Regions from separate parts of the Kitasatospora sp. NPDC091335 genome, predicted to be linked through region 2. Evidence: riboswitches for the same ligand, from Rfam matches in the RefSeq annotation. Region 2 holds a riboswitch; each other region holds the start of a gene.

Region 1 (5,280 bases), on a different contig from region 2:
TCGGACGGGCCGGGAGTGTCGGAGGGGCCGGGAAGGAGGCCTGATCCGGCGTCACCTGGTCCGTCGGGCTCACCCGGTGGGTCCGCACGGTGGTTCAGGCGGTCCGCACGCTCGCATCGGCGCCGCGAAGGGCGGGAGTCGCCCAGGTTCTACGGCTGCCTGGCCGTCGGCTCCGGGCTGTGGGGTCCGGAGCCGCTCCGGGGCGTCACCAGCATCCGGATGTCGTCGGCGGCCCACAGGACGAACCGTTCGACCGGGACCACCCGGTGGCCCGGCTCCGGCCGGAAGCGGAAGCGCCTGAGCAGGACGGCCAGCAGCACCAGGGCCTCCACCCTGGCAAGCGCGGCCCCCTCGCAGCTGCGCGGCCCCAGGCCGAACGGGATCCAGGCCAGCCGCGGACGCCCGGCCGACTCCTCCGGGGTGAACCGCTCGGGCCGGAACCGCTCCGGCTCCGGCCAGTAGGCGGGGTTCAGGTGGACCGCCCAGAACGGGTAGAAGACCACCGCCCCGGCGGGGACCGTGTACCGGCCGACGGTCAGCGGGTCGGTGGTCAGCCGGGCGCCGTAGGGGCCGGGCGGGTAGCGGCGCAGCGACTCCCGCAGGGCCATGTCCAGGTAGCGCAGGCGGTGCAGGTCGGCGTACTCCGGCGCGGGGCGGTCGCCGAGGACGCGGTCGAGTTCCGCGGTGACGCGCTCGGCCGCCGCCGGGTGCCCGGCGAGCAGGTGCAGGGTCCAGGAGACGGCGACGCCGGTGGTGTGGTGGGCGGCCAGCAGCGTCGCGAGGACGGTGTCGCGGATCCGCGCGGGGCTCTCGCCGGCCTCGACGAGGGCGCCGATCAGGTCGCTGCGGTCGCCGGGGAGGCCGGGGCGGTGCGCCGCGATCACCCGGTCGACCGTGCTCCGCAGGTGGGCGAGCGCTTGGGCGGTCCGTTCGGCGCGCCGCTCCGGGGCCTGCCCTGACGGGACGTGGTAGAGGCGTTCCAGGTAGTCGGTGAGCACCACCTCGAAGGCCTCGACCACGCCGTCCGGGTCCTCGGCCACGCCGGTTGGGTCGTCGACCCCGCCGGTCGGGTCCTCGGACCCGCCGCCCAGGGCGAAGGCGCGGATCATCCGCAGCGAGACACCGGTGAGTTCCCGCTGGAGCCGGACGGCGTGGTCGGCGGGCAGGGCGGCCCAGCGGTCGGCGAGCCCGGTGGCCAGGGAGGTGAAACGGGCCAAGTGCCGTTCGTGCGAGGGCCGTCCGGCCAGGGTGGTGAGCAGCAGCCGACGCCACGGGGTGTGCTCCTCGGCCGGGAGCGTCTGGAGGTTGCCCGTCTCGAACAGCGGGTCCAGGAACGAGAACAGCCGCCGCGGCCGCTCGTCGAGGTGGGCGGTGGCCTCCAGCAGCACCGGATCGGCGATCGACACGGCGGTCTCGGCGCCGGGCAGCTGGAACCGTACGACCGGTCCGTACTCGGCGTGCAGCCACAGCTGGTAGGCGTGCAGGCCGCCGGCCCGTGCGACGGCGCCCGTCCCGCCGTCCGGGCGGGGCGCGGGACCGGGGATGTTCATCGGACCTCCTCGGGGCGGCCCGATGGATTCGCCCCGACGGATTCGCCGAGCCGGACGCGCCCCGCCGGATTCTTCCCGCACCGGGCCGCGGGCCGTCGGCGCAACGCCGCCCCCGCGGCCGGGAGCGGAAACCATTTGGCGACCAGCCCGGGGAATCTTGTATGGTTCCCAACGAATCATCCAGAGGGGTGGAGGGACCGGCCCTACGAAGCCCCGGCAACTCCCCGTTCGACCCGGCGTCCGAAGTACGCGCCGGTGCCGTCCGGGGTCAGTGCCAACTCCGGCCTGCCGCCAATGTGGCGCGGGAAAAGATGAGGAGACACGGTGCTCTCTGTGCTGTCCTTCGCCCGGGCGCTTCCCGCCCCGGCCCTTCCGCGTACCCGTCTCGTGCCCGGCGCAGGCTATCGGCCGACTTCCCCGGCCCGTCCTCGCTGATCCCCCCCTGCTCCCCGCCAGGAGCCGTCCGTGAGCGGAACCCACCCGCCGCTCACGGGCATTGAGACTGGAGTACCCACCCATGGACAACACGAGCGGCGTCGGCGTGCTCGACAAGGTCACCTCGATCCTCGGCATCCTGGAGGCCGGGCCCACCACCCTGGGCGGCCTGGTGAGCGCGACCGGCCTGGCCAGGCCCACCGCGCACCGGCTGGCCGTCGCGATGGAGCACCACCGCCTGGTCAGCCGTGACCTGCAGGGCCGGTTCACCCTCGGCCCCCGGCTCGGCGAGCTCTCGGCGGCCGCCGGCGAGGACCGCCTGCTGGCCGCGGCCGGCTCGGTCCTCACCCAGCTGCGCGACCTGACCGGCGAGAGCGCCCAGCTCTACCGCAGACAGGGCGAGATCCGGATCTGCGTGGCCGCCGCCGAGCGGCTCTCCGGCCTGCGCGACACCGTCCCGGTCGGCGTCACCCTGCCCATGAAGGTCGGCTCCGCCGCCCAGATCCTGCTCGCCTGGGAGGAGCCCGAGCGCCTCCACCGGGGCCTCCAGGGCGCCCGCTTCACCGCCACCGCGCTGAGCGGCGTACGGCGCCGGGGCTGGGCCCAGTCCATCGGCGAGCGCGAGCCCGGCGTCGCCTCGGTGTCCGCCCCGGTGCGCGGGCCCTCCAACCGCGTGGTGGCCGCCGTCTCCGTCTCCGGCCCCATCGAGCGGCTCACCCGGCACCCCGGCGCCCAGCTCTCCCGGGCCGTCCTGGAGGCGGCCGAGCACCTGACCGACGCGCTGCGCAACGTCTGACCCGCCCTCCTGCCCGCACCGCGCGGCGCCAGACGGGGCCGTGCGGTGCGGAGGGCGGCCGCTACGGGCGGACGGTGAGCACCAGCTTCCCCACGACCCGGCCCGTCTCACCCTCGGCGTGGGCACCGGCGGCCTCGGCGAGCGGGTACGTGCCGGAGACGTGCGCGCGCAGCTGCCCGGACTCGGCGAGGGCGGCGATCGCCGCCATGCCTGCCTGGTCGTGCTCGACGATCATGGTCTTCGCCGTCACGCCCAGCTCGGCGGCGCGTTCGGCCAGGCCCTCCAGGCCCTGGGGCAGGATCGACACCAGGACGCCGCCGGGCCTGAGCGTCTCCAGCGAGCGTAGCCGGTCCTCCCCGCCCAGCGGGTCGAGCACCACGTCGATGTCGCGGGCCTCCTTCACGAAGTCCGCGGTGCGGTAGTCGATCACCTCGTCCGCGCCCAGGCCCCGGACGACGTCGTGCTTGGCGGCGGACGCCGTGCCGATGACGTACGCGCCGCGCGCCTTGGCGATCTGTACGGCGACGTGCCCCACGCCGCCGGCCGCCGCGTGCACCAGGACCCGCTGCCCGGGCCGGACCCGTGCGGTGTCGACGAGGGCCTGCCAGGCGGTGAGCGACACGAGCGGCAGCGCGGCCGCCTCGACGTGGCTCAGTGCGGCGGGCTTGGGCACGAAGGCCCTGGCGGGGCCGGTGACGTATTCGGCGTGCGCGCCGGCGCCGTGCGGGTAGGGCAGCATGCCGAACACCTCGTCGCCCGGGGCGAGGAGCGAGACGCCGGGGCCGACCGCCTCGACGGTGCCGGAGACGTCCCAGCCGAGGGTGAACGGGGGTTGGCCGAGGAAGTAGCCGTGCCGGCGGTGCTTCCAGTCGGTGGGGTTGACCCCGGCGGCGTGGACGGCCACGAGGACCTGGCCGACGCCGGGTTCGGGGCGCTCGGCCTCGGCCTGGTGGAGGACGTCCGGGTCGCCGAGGGTGGTCTGGGTGATGGTGCGCATGGTGTTCCTGGTCATGGATCCAGCCTGCGGCACGGCCCTGACCTGGGAAATGGCAAGATTGCCAAAGAACGATAGAATCGTGCCATGGCTGCGATCGAACCCCGTGACCCCGGTGACCGGCCGCCGCACCGGGTCGTCGTCCTCGCCCTCGACGGCGTCTACCCCTTCGAGCTGGGCATCCCCAACCGGGTCTTCCCCGGAGTGCCGGGGGCGTACGAGGTGGTGACGTGCGCGACGACGGACGACCGGACGGTCGGGACCGACGCCGACTTCACGATCACCGTCGGGCACGGGCCCGAGGCGCTGGAGAGCGCCGACACGGTGATCCTCCCGCCGTACGACCTGCGCCACGTCACCGCCGAGCTGCCGGAGCCGGTGCGCGCGGCCCTCGCCCGGATCCGCCCCGGCACCCGCCTGGTCTCCATCTGCACCGGCGCGTTCGCGCTGGCCGCCGCCGGTCTGCTGGACGGGCGCCCCGCCACCACCCACTGGTCCGTGGCACAGGTCTTCCGCCGGATGTACCCCCAAGTCGCCCTGGACCCCGACGTGTTGTTCGTCGACGACGGCGACGTGCTCACCTCGGCCGGCGCCGCCTCCGGGCTTGACGTGTGCCTGCACGTGGTGCGCTCGGACCACGGCAGCGCCGTCGCCAACCGGATCGCCCGGCACTGCGTGGTGCCGCCCTGGCGCGAGGGCGGCCAGGCCCAGTACATCGAACAGCCGATGCCCCCGGAGGGCGCCAACGGCACCGCCGCCACCCAGGCCTGGGCGCTGGAACACCTCGACCGGCCGCTCGCCCTGCGGGAGCTGGCCGCGCACGCCCGGATGAGCCCGCGCACCTTCGCCCGCCGCTTCCACGAGGAGACCGGGACGAGCCCCGGCCGCTGGCTGATCCAGCAGCGGGTGCACCGTGCCCGCCACCTGCTGGAGACCAGCGACCTCCCGGTCGACCGGATCGCGACGGAGATCGGCTTCGCGACCGGAGCGTCCCTGCGCCAGCACCTGCACGCCGCGATCGGTGTGACCCCGCAGGCCTACCGCACCACCTTCCGCCTCCGGGGCGGAGCCCCGAGCAGGGCCTGAGCCCCGCGCTCCGGTCAGGTGCGGGCGAAGCGGTCCCGGGCCGACCTGAGGATGTCCATGCTCGCCGCCCTGTTCGCCGCCGCCGTGGTGATCCTGAACAGCGCCTCTCGGTAGGGAGTGAAATCCCCGTAGTCCGGGTCCCCCTCGAAGACGTGTTCCGTGGTCCTGATCCCCTCGTGGTACAGCACCTCGGGGACGTCGGGGGATCGGAACTCCAGGCGGGTGAGCGAGCCGACGGCGATGGGCAGGGACTGCTCCAGGGGAACGACGCGGATGCGGATGCCGGGCTTCTCGGCCATCCGGAGCAGATGCTCGATCTGCTCCACCATCTGCGCGGCGTCCCCGACCCTCCGGTGCAGCGTGCTCTCGTCGAGCAGGAACACCGAGCTGGTGTCGGAGGCGAGGAATCTGCGTTGCCG
Region 2 (5,280 bases):
AAGGCGGGCGCGGTGGGGGTCGCGTAGAGCAGGTGGTGGACGAACCAGAGGGTGGAGTTGGCGACGCCGTTGTAGGCGCGGGCGAAGGTGCGGGGGTCGATGTCCAGCATGCGTACGGCCTGGCCGCCGACGTCGTGGCCGGCCAGGTCGAGGCGGCCGTGGGGGGCCTCGGCGGCGGCTCTGCGGTCGGAGTCGTTGAGGGCGGCGCAGACCCAGACGGCGTTCGGGTCCTCGATGGCGGAGAGGCCGGATACCAGGCCGCCGCCGCCGCGTCGCAGGGTCAGCGTGCCGTCGTCGGAGGTGCTGAAGGACACCGGTCCCCGGTTGGAGGCCACCAGGACGGGGGCGGTGCCGGTCGCACTCGAACGGTTGGTCGTGAGATCGCCCATGGTTGGGATGTTGCCGGGGGTGTGGGGTGGCAAACGTGTCAGTGCCGAGTGGCGTACTCGGGGACGGTGTGCATCGGGGGCCGTTCCAGGGCGGTGATCTCGTAGGTGCGGGGCGTGAAGATGGGGGTCCCCCCGGCCGAAGGCTGGGAGAGGGTCTCCGGGGCGCGGGTGAACTGGGTGAGGTGGGGGCGGACGAGGTCGGCGGAGGCCTTGAGGCGGTGGGCGCGGTCGAGGCGTTCGAGGGCGGTCCGGTAGATGGTGGCGGCCATCCGGCCGAGGGCCTGGCCGTCCTGGTGGCGGTGGTGCCGGACGCCGACGTCCACCTGGGCCAGGGCGTCCAGGCCGGCCAGTTCCAGGGCGTCGACCAGGAGGCCGAGTTCGACGCCGTAGCCGGTGGGGAAGGGCAGCCGTTCGAGCAGCGGGCGGCGGGCCGCGTACTCGCCGCCGAGCGGCTGGACGAAGCCGGCCAGCTCCGGCCAGTGGAGGTTGAGCAGGGGGCGGGCGACGAGTTCGGTGACCCGGCCGCCGCCGGCGGGCAGGACGGCGCCCTCCGACTCCAGGGGGCGGTCGTACATGGCCTTGACCAGCTGGATGGACTCGTCGGTCAGCAGCGGGCCGACGATGCCGGAGACGAGCGCCGGGTCGAACTCGCGCAGGTCGGCGTCGACGAAGCAGACGATGTCGCCGCGGGTGACCAGCAGGGAGCGCCAGAGGACCTCGCCCTTGCCGGGGACGGCGGGCAGGCGGGGGAGGATCCGGTCGCGGTGTTCCACCCGGGCGCCGGCCTCGGCGGCGACGGCGGCGGTGGCGTCGGTCGAGCCGGAGTCCACGACGACGAGCTCGTCGACCAGCGGGAGGCGTTCCATCAGCTCGCGGCGGATGATGCGGACGATGTCGCCGACGGTGGCCTCCTCGTCCAGGGCGGGGAGGACGACGCTGACGGTGCGGCCGGTGCGCTCCTTGGCCGCGAGGAGGGTGTGGACCGGCCGGTCGGCCGCGCTCCAGGAGCGGCGGTGCAGCCAGGACGCCGCCTGCGGGAGGAGCTCGGAGGTCGGTTCGGCGGGCACGGAGGTCTCCTCGGCGAGTCGGGTGGGACGGGTCATCTCGCTTGGCGGACGGTCCCGTTCGGAGTTGACGCCTTCGGATACAGTCTTCGTACAGCGGTCGGACCTTTGCACGCCGGGGTCGCCGCCGAGCACCACCACAATTTCACAAGCTCATCCAGAGGGACTGAGGGAACGGCCCGTTGACGTCCCGGCAACCTTCTCGCCCGGCCGTCCTCGACGGCCCCCGGCGGGACAGGTGCCAATTCCGTCCCGTGCCGCGACCGCGCCACGGGGAAGATGAGGAGAGAGGCCTCCGCCACCATGGCTATCGACATCGCCGCACCCTCCCCCAGCCGTCGGCCGGGGGGACCCCCATCCGTCGACCTCGGCCCCGCCGCCGCCCTGTCCTGTCGGGAGTGCGGCACCCGCTTCCCGCTCGGCCCCAGCTTCGCCTGCCTGGAGTGCTTCGGCCCGCTGGAGATCGCCTACGAGTTCGGCGGTGAGGCCGCCGAGGAGCTGCGCAAGCGGATCGAGGCCGGCCCGGCGTCGATCTGGCGCTACGCGCCGTTGCTGCCGGTCCCGGCCGACGTCGCCTCCAAGCCGAACCTGAACCCGGGGTGGACCCCGCTGGTGAAGGCGGACAACCTGGGCCGCGAGCTCGGTTTCACCGCCCAGCTGCACATCAAGGACGACTCCGGGAACCCGACCCACTCGTTCAAGGACCGCGTGGTGGCCTGTGCCATCGAGGCGGCCAGGGCGTTCGGGTACACCACGCTGTCCTGCTCCTCCACAGGCAACCTGGCCGGTGCGGTGGGCGCGGCGGCGGCCAGGGCCGGTTTCAAGTCCTGCGTGTTCATCCCGCACGACCTGGAGCAGGGCAAGGTCGTCATGGCCGGGGTGTACGGCGGCGAGCTGGTCGGCATCGAGGGCAACTACGACGACGTGAACCGCTTCTGCTCGGAGCTGATCGGTGACTCGGCCGGCGAGGGCTGGGGCTTCGTCAACGTGAACCTGCGGCCGTACTACGGCGAGGGTTCCAAGACGCTGGCGTACGAGATCTGCGAGCAGCTCGGCTGGCGGCTGCCGGAGCAGATCGTGATCCCGATCGCCTCGGGCTCGCAGCTGACGAAGATCGACAAGGGCCTCCAGGAGCTGATCAGGCTCGGCCTGGTCGAGGACCGGCCGTACCGGATCTTCGGCGCCCAGGCCGAGGGCTGCTCGCCGGTGTCGGCCGCGTTCAAGGCCGGCCGGGACGTGATCAAGCCGGTGAAGCCGGACACCATCGCCAAGTCGCTGGCGATCGGCAACCCGGCTGACGGTCCGTACGTGCTGGACATCGCCCGCCGCACCGGTGGCGCGGTGGAGGACGTCACGGACGCGGAGGTCGTGGCGGCGATCCGGCTGCTGGCGCGCACCGAGGGCATCTTCGCCGAGACCGCGGGCGGGGTGACCGTCGGCGTGCTGAAGAAGCTGGTCGAGACCGGGCAGCTGGACCCGGCCAAGGAGACCGTCGCGATCAACACCGGTGACGGCCTGAAGACCCTGGACGCCGTCTCCGACGCCGGGATGACCGCCGTCATCCGCCCGACGCTGGACTCCTTCCGCGCCGCCGGCCTCGCGTCCCTCTGAACCACCCGTCAGGCCCCACCCCCGCAAGGAGAGTCATGAGCGCCAACGTCCGCATCCCCACCATCCTGCGCACCTACACCGGCGGCGCCGCCGAGGTGACCGCCGAGGGTGCCACCCTGGCCGAGGTCATCGCCGACCTGGAGAAGAACCACGCGGGCATCTCGGCCCGCATCCTGGACGACACCGGCAAGCTCCGCCGCTTCGTGAACGTCTACGTGAACGACGACGACGTGCGTTTCGCCGAGGGCCTGGCGACCGAGATCAAGGACGGCGCCGGCGTCTCGATCATCCCGGCGGTGGCCGGCGGCTGCTGAGCCGGCGCGAGCACCCGCGGTCGCCCGCGCGTACGGAATTCCGTTCTCCGTACGCGCGGGCGACCGCTTGCATTCCCGCGGGAATATTTCCGGTTCGAGTCGGAGTAGAGTGTGGCTCGGCTGGGAACAGGGTTTCCCTTTCGGCCCCCGCAGTGCTCGGCCCGGGGAGTCCGGCTGCTGGGCACGGACCGTAAAACATGTCAGGCGGATGTCAGAATTCCCGCAGGCATTTGAGTAATTCGTCCGCTATGTCCGGCGTGGAATGCGGAGATTATTCCGATTCAACCCGTCCTGTCCCCTGCCGCCTTGGCGGAATTACCGGTGGCTGGCCCTGTTGCAGAGGGCGTCGATCCGGATACATTCAGCGGCGGTCGACGCAATCACCCGCTCACCGGAGGCCGTTCGGTGTCCCGTGCGGAGGGTTGCGGCGTGCACGGCTGTGCCCAGGGGGGGTTCCCCGGGCCGGCCTTCAAACCAACCCGGGCCCGCTACCTGCGGGCGCGTGAAGGGCCAGCACAGCACTAGGGGAGTTCGGAATGGCTCAGGGCACCGTCAAGTGGTTCAACGCGGAGAAGGGCTACGGCTTCATCGCGGTCGACGGTGGTGCGGACGTCTTCGTCCACTACAGCGCGATCCAGATGGACGGCTACCGCACCCTCGAGGAGGGCCAGCGGGTCGAGTTCGAGATCTCCCAGGGACAGAAGGGCCCGCAGGCGGACATGGTTCGCGCCGCGGCGGAATGACCCCTTCCGACCCCAGGAGCTCGGCGCGGCCCTACGGCTGGTGACCACTCGCTTCTCGACGGGCCCGTGCGACGCGTGTCGTACGGGCCCGTCGGCGTTCCAGGACGGTCCCGTCGGCGGCTCGCGGATCATCGCCGGGGCTTGCACTCGACCACCCTGAGTGCTAATCATTGGCGTTAGCACTCACAGCGTGAGAGTGACAGCGGACCGGGTCGGTGAGGCCCCCGGGAGCGGTAGGGGAATGGACCCCCGCACACCAGGGCCGTCCGTCGCGGGCACCCCTTGGTCCGAGCAGTCGACCGTGTCCCGGAGGACCACTTCAGATGGCCAAGATCATCGCCTTTGATGAGGAAGCTCGCCGCGGCCTTGAGCGTGGCATGAACCAGCTCGCCGACGCCGTGAAGGTCACGCTCGGCCCCAAGGGCCGCAACGTCGTGCTGGAGAAGAAGTGGGGCGCCCCCACGATCACCAACGACGGTGTCTCCATCGCCAAGGAGATCGAGCTCGAGGACCCGTACGAGAAGATCGGTGCGGAGCTCGTCAAGGAGGTCGCCAAGAAGACGGACGACGTCGCGGGTGACGGCACCACCACCGCCACCGTGCTCGCCCAGGCCCTGGTTCGCGAGGGTCTGCGCAACGTCGCCGCCGGCGCCAACCCGATGGCCCTGAAGCGCGGCATCGAGAAGGCCGTCATCGCCGTCTCGGACCAGCTGCTGGCCCAGGCCAAGGACGTGGAGACCAAGGAGCAGATCGCCTCCACCGCCTCCATCTCCGCCGCTGACACCCAGATCGGCGAGCTGATCGCCGAGGCCATGGACAAGGTCGGCAAGGAAGGCGTCATCACCGTCGAGGAGAGCAACACCTTCGGTCTGGAGCTCGAGCTCACCGAGGGCATGCGCTTCGACAAGGGCTACATCTCGGCCTACTTCGCCACCGACCTGGAGCGCATGGAGACGAGCTTCGAGGACGCCTACATCCTCATCGCCAACTCCAAGATCAGCTCGGTCAAGGACCTGCTGCCGCTGCTGGAGAAGGTCATGCAGGGCGGCAAGTCGCTGGTCATCATCGCCGAGGACGTCGAGGGCGAGGCCCTGTCGACCCTGGTCGTGAACAAGATCCGCGGCACCTTCAAGTCCGTCGCCGTCAAGGCCCCGGGCTT
Region 3 (5,280 bases), on a different contig from region 2:
ACGCTCGGCCGCGAACACGCCGAGCTGACAGGTGAGCGAGGAGAGCACCAGGATCGTGGTGTTGACCGAGGAGAAGGGCACGTTGAGGGCGTGGGCCTTCTCGGTCCAGAACTCCGGCCCCTTGACGGAGCGGAGCGTGAAGTACATCGCGAAGAGGGCCGCGAAGAACATCAACTCGGAACTGAGCCAGACGATCGTTCCGACGCTGACCATGTTCGGCCGGTTGACCGATCCGTGCGCGTGCCCGGTTTCTACTGCTGTTGCTGTCGCCACGACGGACATTATGTCGGTCCCTTATTCCGTCTTCACGCCGGGGGGTGTCCCTCGGAGTGTCCGGTGCGTGCGGTATGCCCGCTTGGAGGCCGGTGGGGGGCCCGGACGGGGACTGAGCAGCGGCGTGTCCCTTTTCTGATGGTTCCTCGGAGGAGCCCGAGACCCCCTTGCCCGGCGCGCCGTTGCACGGTCGGAGTAGCCGCAGGAGGTAGGGGGGAGGGGCTCCGGGTCGGCCGTACGGGTGGACTGGCCGGGGTCGGGTGACGGGCCGTCCTCCGGGCGGGTGAGCCGGGGGCGCGGCGGGTTGGCGAGGAACGTGCGCGAGGGGGACTCGGCGGAGGGTGATCGGGAGTAGCATCCGGATCAGGCGAACGTGGTCCGGATCACACTTGAGGGAGCAGGGTCCATGGCGTACACGACCGATGAGACGCTCACCGTCCTCGTCTACAGCGACGACCGCAACACCCGTGAGCAGGTGCTGACGGCGCTCGGCCGCCGGCCCGCCGAGGATCTTCCGGAACTGTCCTACCTGGAGTGCGCGACCACCCCCGCGGTGCTCAAGGCACTGGAGAAGGGGGGCGTCGACCTCTGCGTGCTGGACGGCGAGGCGGTGCCGGCCGGCGGGCTGGGCCTCGGGCGGCAGCTGAAGGACGAGATCTACGGCTGCCCGCCGGTGCTGGTGCTGATCGGCCGGCCGCAGGACTCCTGGCTCGCCGCCTGGAGCCGGGCCGACGCCGCCATCTCCCACCCGGTGGACCCGGTGGCGCTGGCCGGGGCGGCCGCCACCCTGCTGCGGGCGCGGCTGGCGAAGCGGACTCCGGCCGTCCGCTGACCGACGTCCGGTGGGCGAGAAGAGCGGCCGTCGCGGCGGCTCCGCTCGATAGGCTGGCTCCATCCGTACGGACGTCCCCCCGCGCGGGGAACCGACAACAGTGGAGTCAGCCATGGTGAACGTGAACCCTGCGAACGGCGGTAGCGACCCCGTGCAGGTGGTCCGCACCTGGCCGGACCTCCTGGCGGCGCTGTTGCAGGGGGAGGACCTCGACCGTTCGTCCACCGCGTGGGCGATGGACCGGATCATGAGCGGCGAGGCGTCCCCCGTCCAGGTGGCCGGGTTCATGATCGCGCTGCGGGCCAAGGGCGAGTCGGTCGACGAGATCGCCGGCCTGGTCGACGCGATGTACGAGCACGCCGAGCCGCTGGAGATCCCCGGTCCCGCGGTGGACATCGTCGGCACCGGTGGCGACCGGGCGAAGACCGTCAACATCTCCACCATGTCGGCGATCGTCGCGGCGGCCGCCGGCGCCAAGGTGGTCAAGCACGGCAACCGGTCGGCCTCGTCCACCAGCGGCTCCTCGGACGTGCTGGAGAAGCTCGGGGTGGCGCTGGACCTGTCCGCCCGGCGGGTGGCCGAGGTGGCCGAGGAGGTCGGGCTCACCTTCTGTTTCGCGGCGAAGTTCCACCCCTCGATGCGGCACGCCGCCACCGCCCGGCGCGACCTCGGGGTGCCGACCGCCTTCAACATCCTCGGTCCGCTGACCAATCCGGCCAAGGTCAAGGCCCACGCCATCGGCTGCTTCGACACCCGGCTGGCCGGGCTGATCGCCGGGGTGCTGGCCGGGCGGGGCGCGACGGCACTGGTCTTCCGCGGCGACGACGGGCTGGACGAGCTGACCATCACCACCACCTCGCAGGTGTGGGTGGTGCGCGACGGGGTGGTCACCGAGACCTCCTTCGACCCGCGGGACGTCGGCATCGAGCTGGTCGGCATCGAGGCGCTGCGCGGGGCGGACGCCTCGTACAACGCCGAGGTCGCGCGGCGGGTGCTGGCGGGGGAGCACGGGCCGGTGCGGGACGCCGTCCTGCTGAACACGGCGGCGGCGCTGGTCGCGGTCGACCTGGGCGACGCGCCGCTCCCCGAGCAGCTGGCGGCGGGCATGGCGCGGGCGGCGAAGGCGATCGACTCCGGTGCCGCGCAGGACCTGCTGCGGCGCTGGTCGGAGGCCACCAGCCGGATCTGAGACGGCAGTTGGGGAGCCCGGGCCGGCGCACCGGCCCGGGCTCCGGTGCTGTCCGGATGCTGGATGTCCGTTTGACCGACCGCTGGACGCGGCCTAGAGTCTTCGCCAGGTCATGAGTGACAGCGCGAAGCCCCAGCTTGCTGTCCGGCAACCCTCCGTCCGTGGCGGGGTGCCCTGGGTGAGGACCGGGTCGTCACGGCAAACCGTCCGTGCGGCAAGCGCGGACACCCGACGACTAGCACTCCCGGGGGTCCCATACCCCCCAAGGAGTGCGTTCTCATGTCCCTGGCCACCGAAATCTGCGCCCCGCTCGCCGTCCTCGGCTCCGACGTCCAGGTCCCGCTCGCCAGTGGTGAGAAGGTCGGCTACGCGGCGCTCGACTACGCGGCCAGCTCGCCGGCCCTCCAGCGGGTGTGGGACGACGTCGCCGCCTACGCGCCGTACTACGGCAGCGTGCACCGCGGGGCCGGGTACCTCTCGCAGCTGTCCACCGACCTGTTCGAGCAGAGCCGCCGCACCGTCGGCGAGTTCCTCGACCTGCGCGAGGGCGACCAGGTGGTCTTCACCCGGGCCACCACCGACTCGCTCAACCTGCTGGCCACCGCCGTTCCGGCCGGCACCCGGGTGTTCGCCTTCGAGACCGAGCACCACGCCTCGCTGCTGCCCTGGGCGCACGCCGGACTGGGCGTCACCTACCTGCGCGCGCCGCGTTCGCGGGCCGAGGCGGTGGCCGCGCTGGACGCCGCGCTCGCCGAGGCGCCCGAGGGCCCCAAGCTGCTCTGCGTCACCGGCGCCTCCAACGTGACCGGCGAGCTGTGGCCGGTCGCCGAGCTGACCGCGACCGCCCACCGGCACGGCGCCCGGGTGGTGCTGGACGCCGCCCAGCTGGCACCGCACCACCGGGTCTCGGTGCGCGAGCTGGACGTCGACTGGATCGCCTTCTCCGGCCACAAGATCTACGCGCCGTTCGGCGCCGGCGTGCTGGCCGGCCGGGCGGACTGGCTGGACGCGGCCGAGCCGTACCTGGCCGGCGGCGGGGCGACCAGGACGGTGGCCAGGGAGACCGACGGCTCGGTGGCCGTGCAGTGGCACACCGGTCCGGCCCGGCACGAGGCCGGCTCGCCGAACGTCATCGGCGCCTACGCGATCGCCTCGGCCTGCCGGGCGCTGACCGAGGCCGGCTTCGACGCGCTGGAGGCCCGCGAGGAGCGGCTGGTCGCCCGGCTCACGGCGGGGCTGGCGGAGATCCCGCAGGTCAAGGTGCTCAACCTGTTCGGCGAGGGCTCGGCCCGGGTGGGCGTGCTGTCCTTCGTCGTCCAGGGCTGGAACAGCTCGCACTTCTCGGCCGCGCTGTCCGCCGAGTACGGCATCGGGGTGCGCGACGGCCTGTTCTGCGCCCACCCGCTGGTGCGCACCCTGCTCGGGGACGAGGACGTGGCCCCGTCGGAGTGCGGTGCGCCGGAGCCCTCGTTGCCGGGCGAGCGCAGCCTGAACGCGATCCGGGTGAGCTTCGGCGCCGGGACGCCGGACGAGCACGTCGACCGCTTCCTGACGGCCGTCCGGGAGCTGGTCACGGACGGCGCGAGCTGGAACTACCGCAACGAGGGCGGGCGTTGCGTCGCGACCGTGCAGATCGACAGGGCGCGTCGGGAGGGCTGAGCCCCGAAGGAGAGACCCCGCGCCCCGCTACTCGTCCAGGCCGAGGGCGAAGGCGGCTTCCAGGTCGTGCTGGGAGTAGGTGCGGAAGGCGATCTGGGTCTCGGTGTCGGCCACGCCCGGGACCTTGTTCAGCCGGCCGGGGATGACCTCGGCCAGGTCGTCGTGGTGGCGGACCCGCACCATCGCCACCAGGTTGTAGCCACCGGTCACCGAGTAGACCTCGCTGACGCCCTCGATGGCGGCGATGGACTCGGCGATCTCCGGGATGCGGTCGACACTGGTCTTGATCAGGACGATGGCGGTGATCACGGTTCGGGCTCCTTTGTGAGGTGCCGCCAGCGTATCGGGCGTCAGCCGGGCCGTCGCGGGGGGTGGCGGACCGCGGTACAGGCGTAGAGGAACCCAGCCGAGAAGCCGATCACGTGCACCAGGTAGGCGACCCCGGGGCCGGCCGAGTGCACCGACCACCACTGCAGGGCGAACCAGAGGCCGAGCACCAGCCAGGCGGGGAAGCGCAGCGGCAGGAAGAACAGCAGCGGGACGAGGGTGGTGACCCGGGCCCGAGGGTGGAAGCGCAGATAGGCCCCGAGGACGGCGGAGATCGCCCCGGACGCCCCGATGAGCACCCGGGTGGAACCCGGCGAGTGCGCCTCGGCGAGCGCGAAGCCGTACGTGCTCACGCTTCCGGCGGCGAGGTAGAAGAGGGCGTACCTGACCCGGCCCAGCCGCCGTTCGACGGTGGGGCCGAAGACGTGGAGGAAGAGCAGGTTGCCCAGCAGGTGCAGCCAGCCCGCGTGGAGGAAGAGCCCGGTGAGGACGGACAGGGACGGGTGCTTGCCCGGGGTCGGGGCGGCCGGGCAGCCGGGGACCGGGTCGGGGGCCTCGGCCAGCTGCTCGGCGGTCAGCGGCCGTCCGGCCAGCAGCTCGGCGGGGACGGCGCCCCAGCGCTGCTCGTACCGCTGCTCCGCGCAGACCCTGGCCTGGCCGGTGCCGTACAGCGGGTTGAGGCCGGCCGCCGGGGCGAACAGGAAGACCAGGGTGTTGAGCGCGATCAGGGCGTAGCTGACCACGGGGACGGGCACCGCCGGGCGGTCGCCCCGGGCAGCGGTGTGGTCGGGGGCCGCGAGCGCCATGCGGCCAAGCATCCCTCCGGGCGCCGCAGGTGACACCGTGGTTTACGGCAGGTGGACTAGCCCGGGTGTTCAGGCAACCGGTGGTCGCGACGGCAGCCCCAGGCAATAGGCTTGGGGCGGGCATTCCCGCCTCCCGCCGCCGATGCCGGGGCTCCGGGGGGAGCGCCTGGCCCACGCAGGGATCACCCGAGAGG

What was found. Region 2 has a riboswitch for S-adenosylmethionine ahead of thrC (threonine synthase). Riboswitches for the same ligand answer to the same signal wherever they lie in the genome.
Positions count from the first base shown of each region.
Region 1: another riboswitch for S-adenosylmethionine. It lies ahead of ACIQOW_RS24625 (IclR family transcriptional regulator); the one in region 2 lies ahead of thrC (threonine synthase).
Region 3: another riboswitch for S-adenosylmethionine. It lies ahead of ACIQOW_RS02400 (aminotransferase class V-fold PLP-dependent enzyme); the one in region 2 lies ahead of thrC (threonine synthase).

Region 1 covers NZ_JBIVUM010000012.1:147,384-152,663, reverse strand. The annotation lists gene ACIQOW_RS24635 (hypothetical protein) at 1-44, shown strand, start outside; gene ACIQOW_RS24630 (cytochrome P450) at 150-1,550, opposite strand; SAM riboswitch class I at 1,724-1,868, shown strand; gene ACIQOW_RS24625 (IclR family transcriptional regulator) at 2,068-2,781, shown strand; gene ACIQOW_RS24620 (NADP-dependent oxidoreductase) at 2,843-3,793, opposite strand; gene ACIQOW_RS24615 (GlxA family transcriptional regulator) at 3,863-4,861, shown strand; gene ACIQOW_RS24610 (Scr1 family TA system antitoxin-like transcriptional regulator) at 4,876-5,280, opposite strand, start outside.
Region 2 covers NZ_JBIVUM010000013.1:77,746-83,025, forward strand. The annotation lists gene ACIQOW_RS25520 (trehalose-6-phosphate synthase) at 1-389, opposite strand, end outside; gene ACIQOW_RS25525 (glucosyl-3-phosphoglycerate synthase) at 428-1,492, opposite strand; SAM riboswitch class I at 1,604-1,739, shown strand; gene thrC (threonine synthase) at 1,757-3,064, shown strand; gene ACIQOW_RS25535 (MoaD/ThiS family protein) at 3,100-3,378, shown strand; gene ACIQOW_RS25540 (cold-shock protein) at 3,915-4,121, shown strand; gene groL (chaperonin GroEL) at 4,445-5,280, shown strand, end outside.
Region 3 covers NZ_JBIVUM010000001.1:534,097-539,376, forward strand. The annotation lists gene ACIQOW_RS02385 (heme-copper oxidase subunit III) at 1-282, opposite strand, end outside; gene ACIQOW_RS02390 (hypothetical protein) at 680-1,105, shown strand; gene trpD (anthranilate phosphoribosyltransferase) at 1,218-2,294, shown strand; SAM riboswitch class IV at 2,403-2,521, shown strand; gene ACIQOW_RS02400 (aminotransferase class V-fold PLP-dependent enzyme) at 2,574-3,953, shown strand; gene ACIQOW_RS02405 (Lrp/AsnC family transcriptional regulator) at 3,981-4,262, opposite strand; gene ACIQOW_RS02410 (rhomboid family intramembrane serine protease) at 4,304-5,086, opposite strand.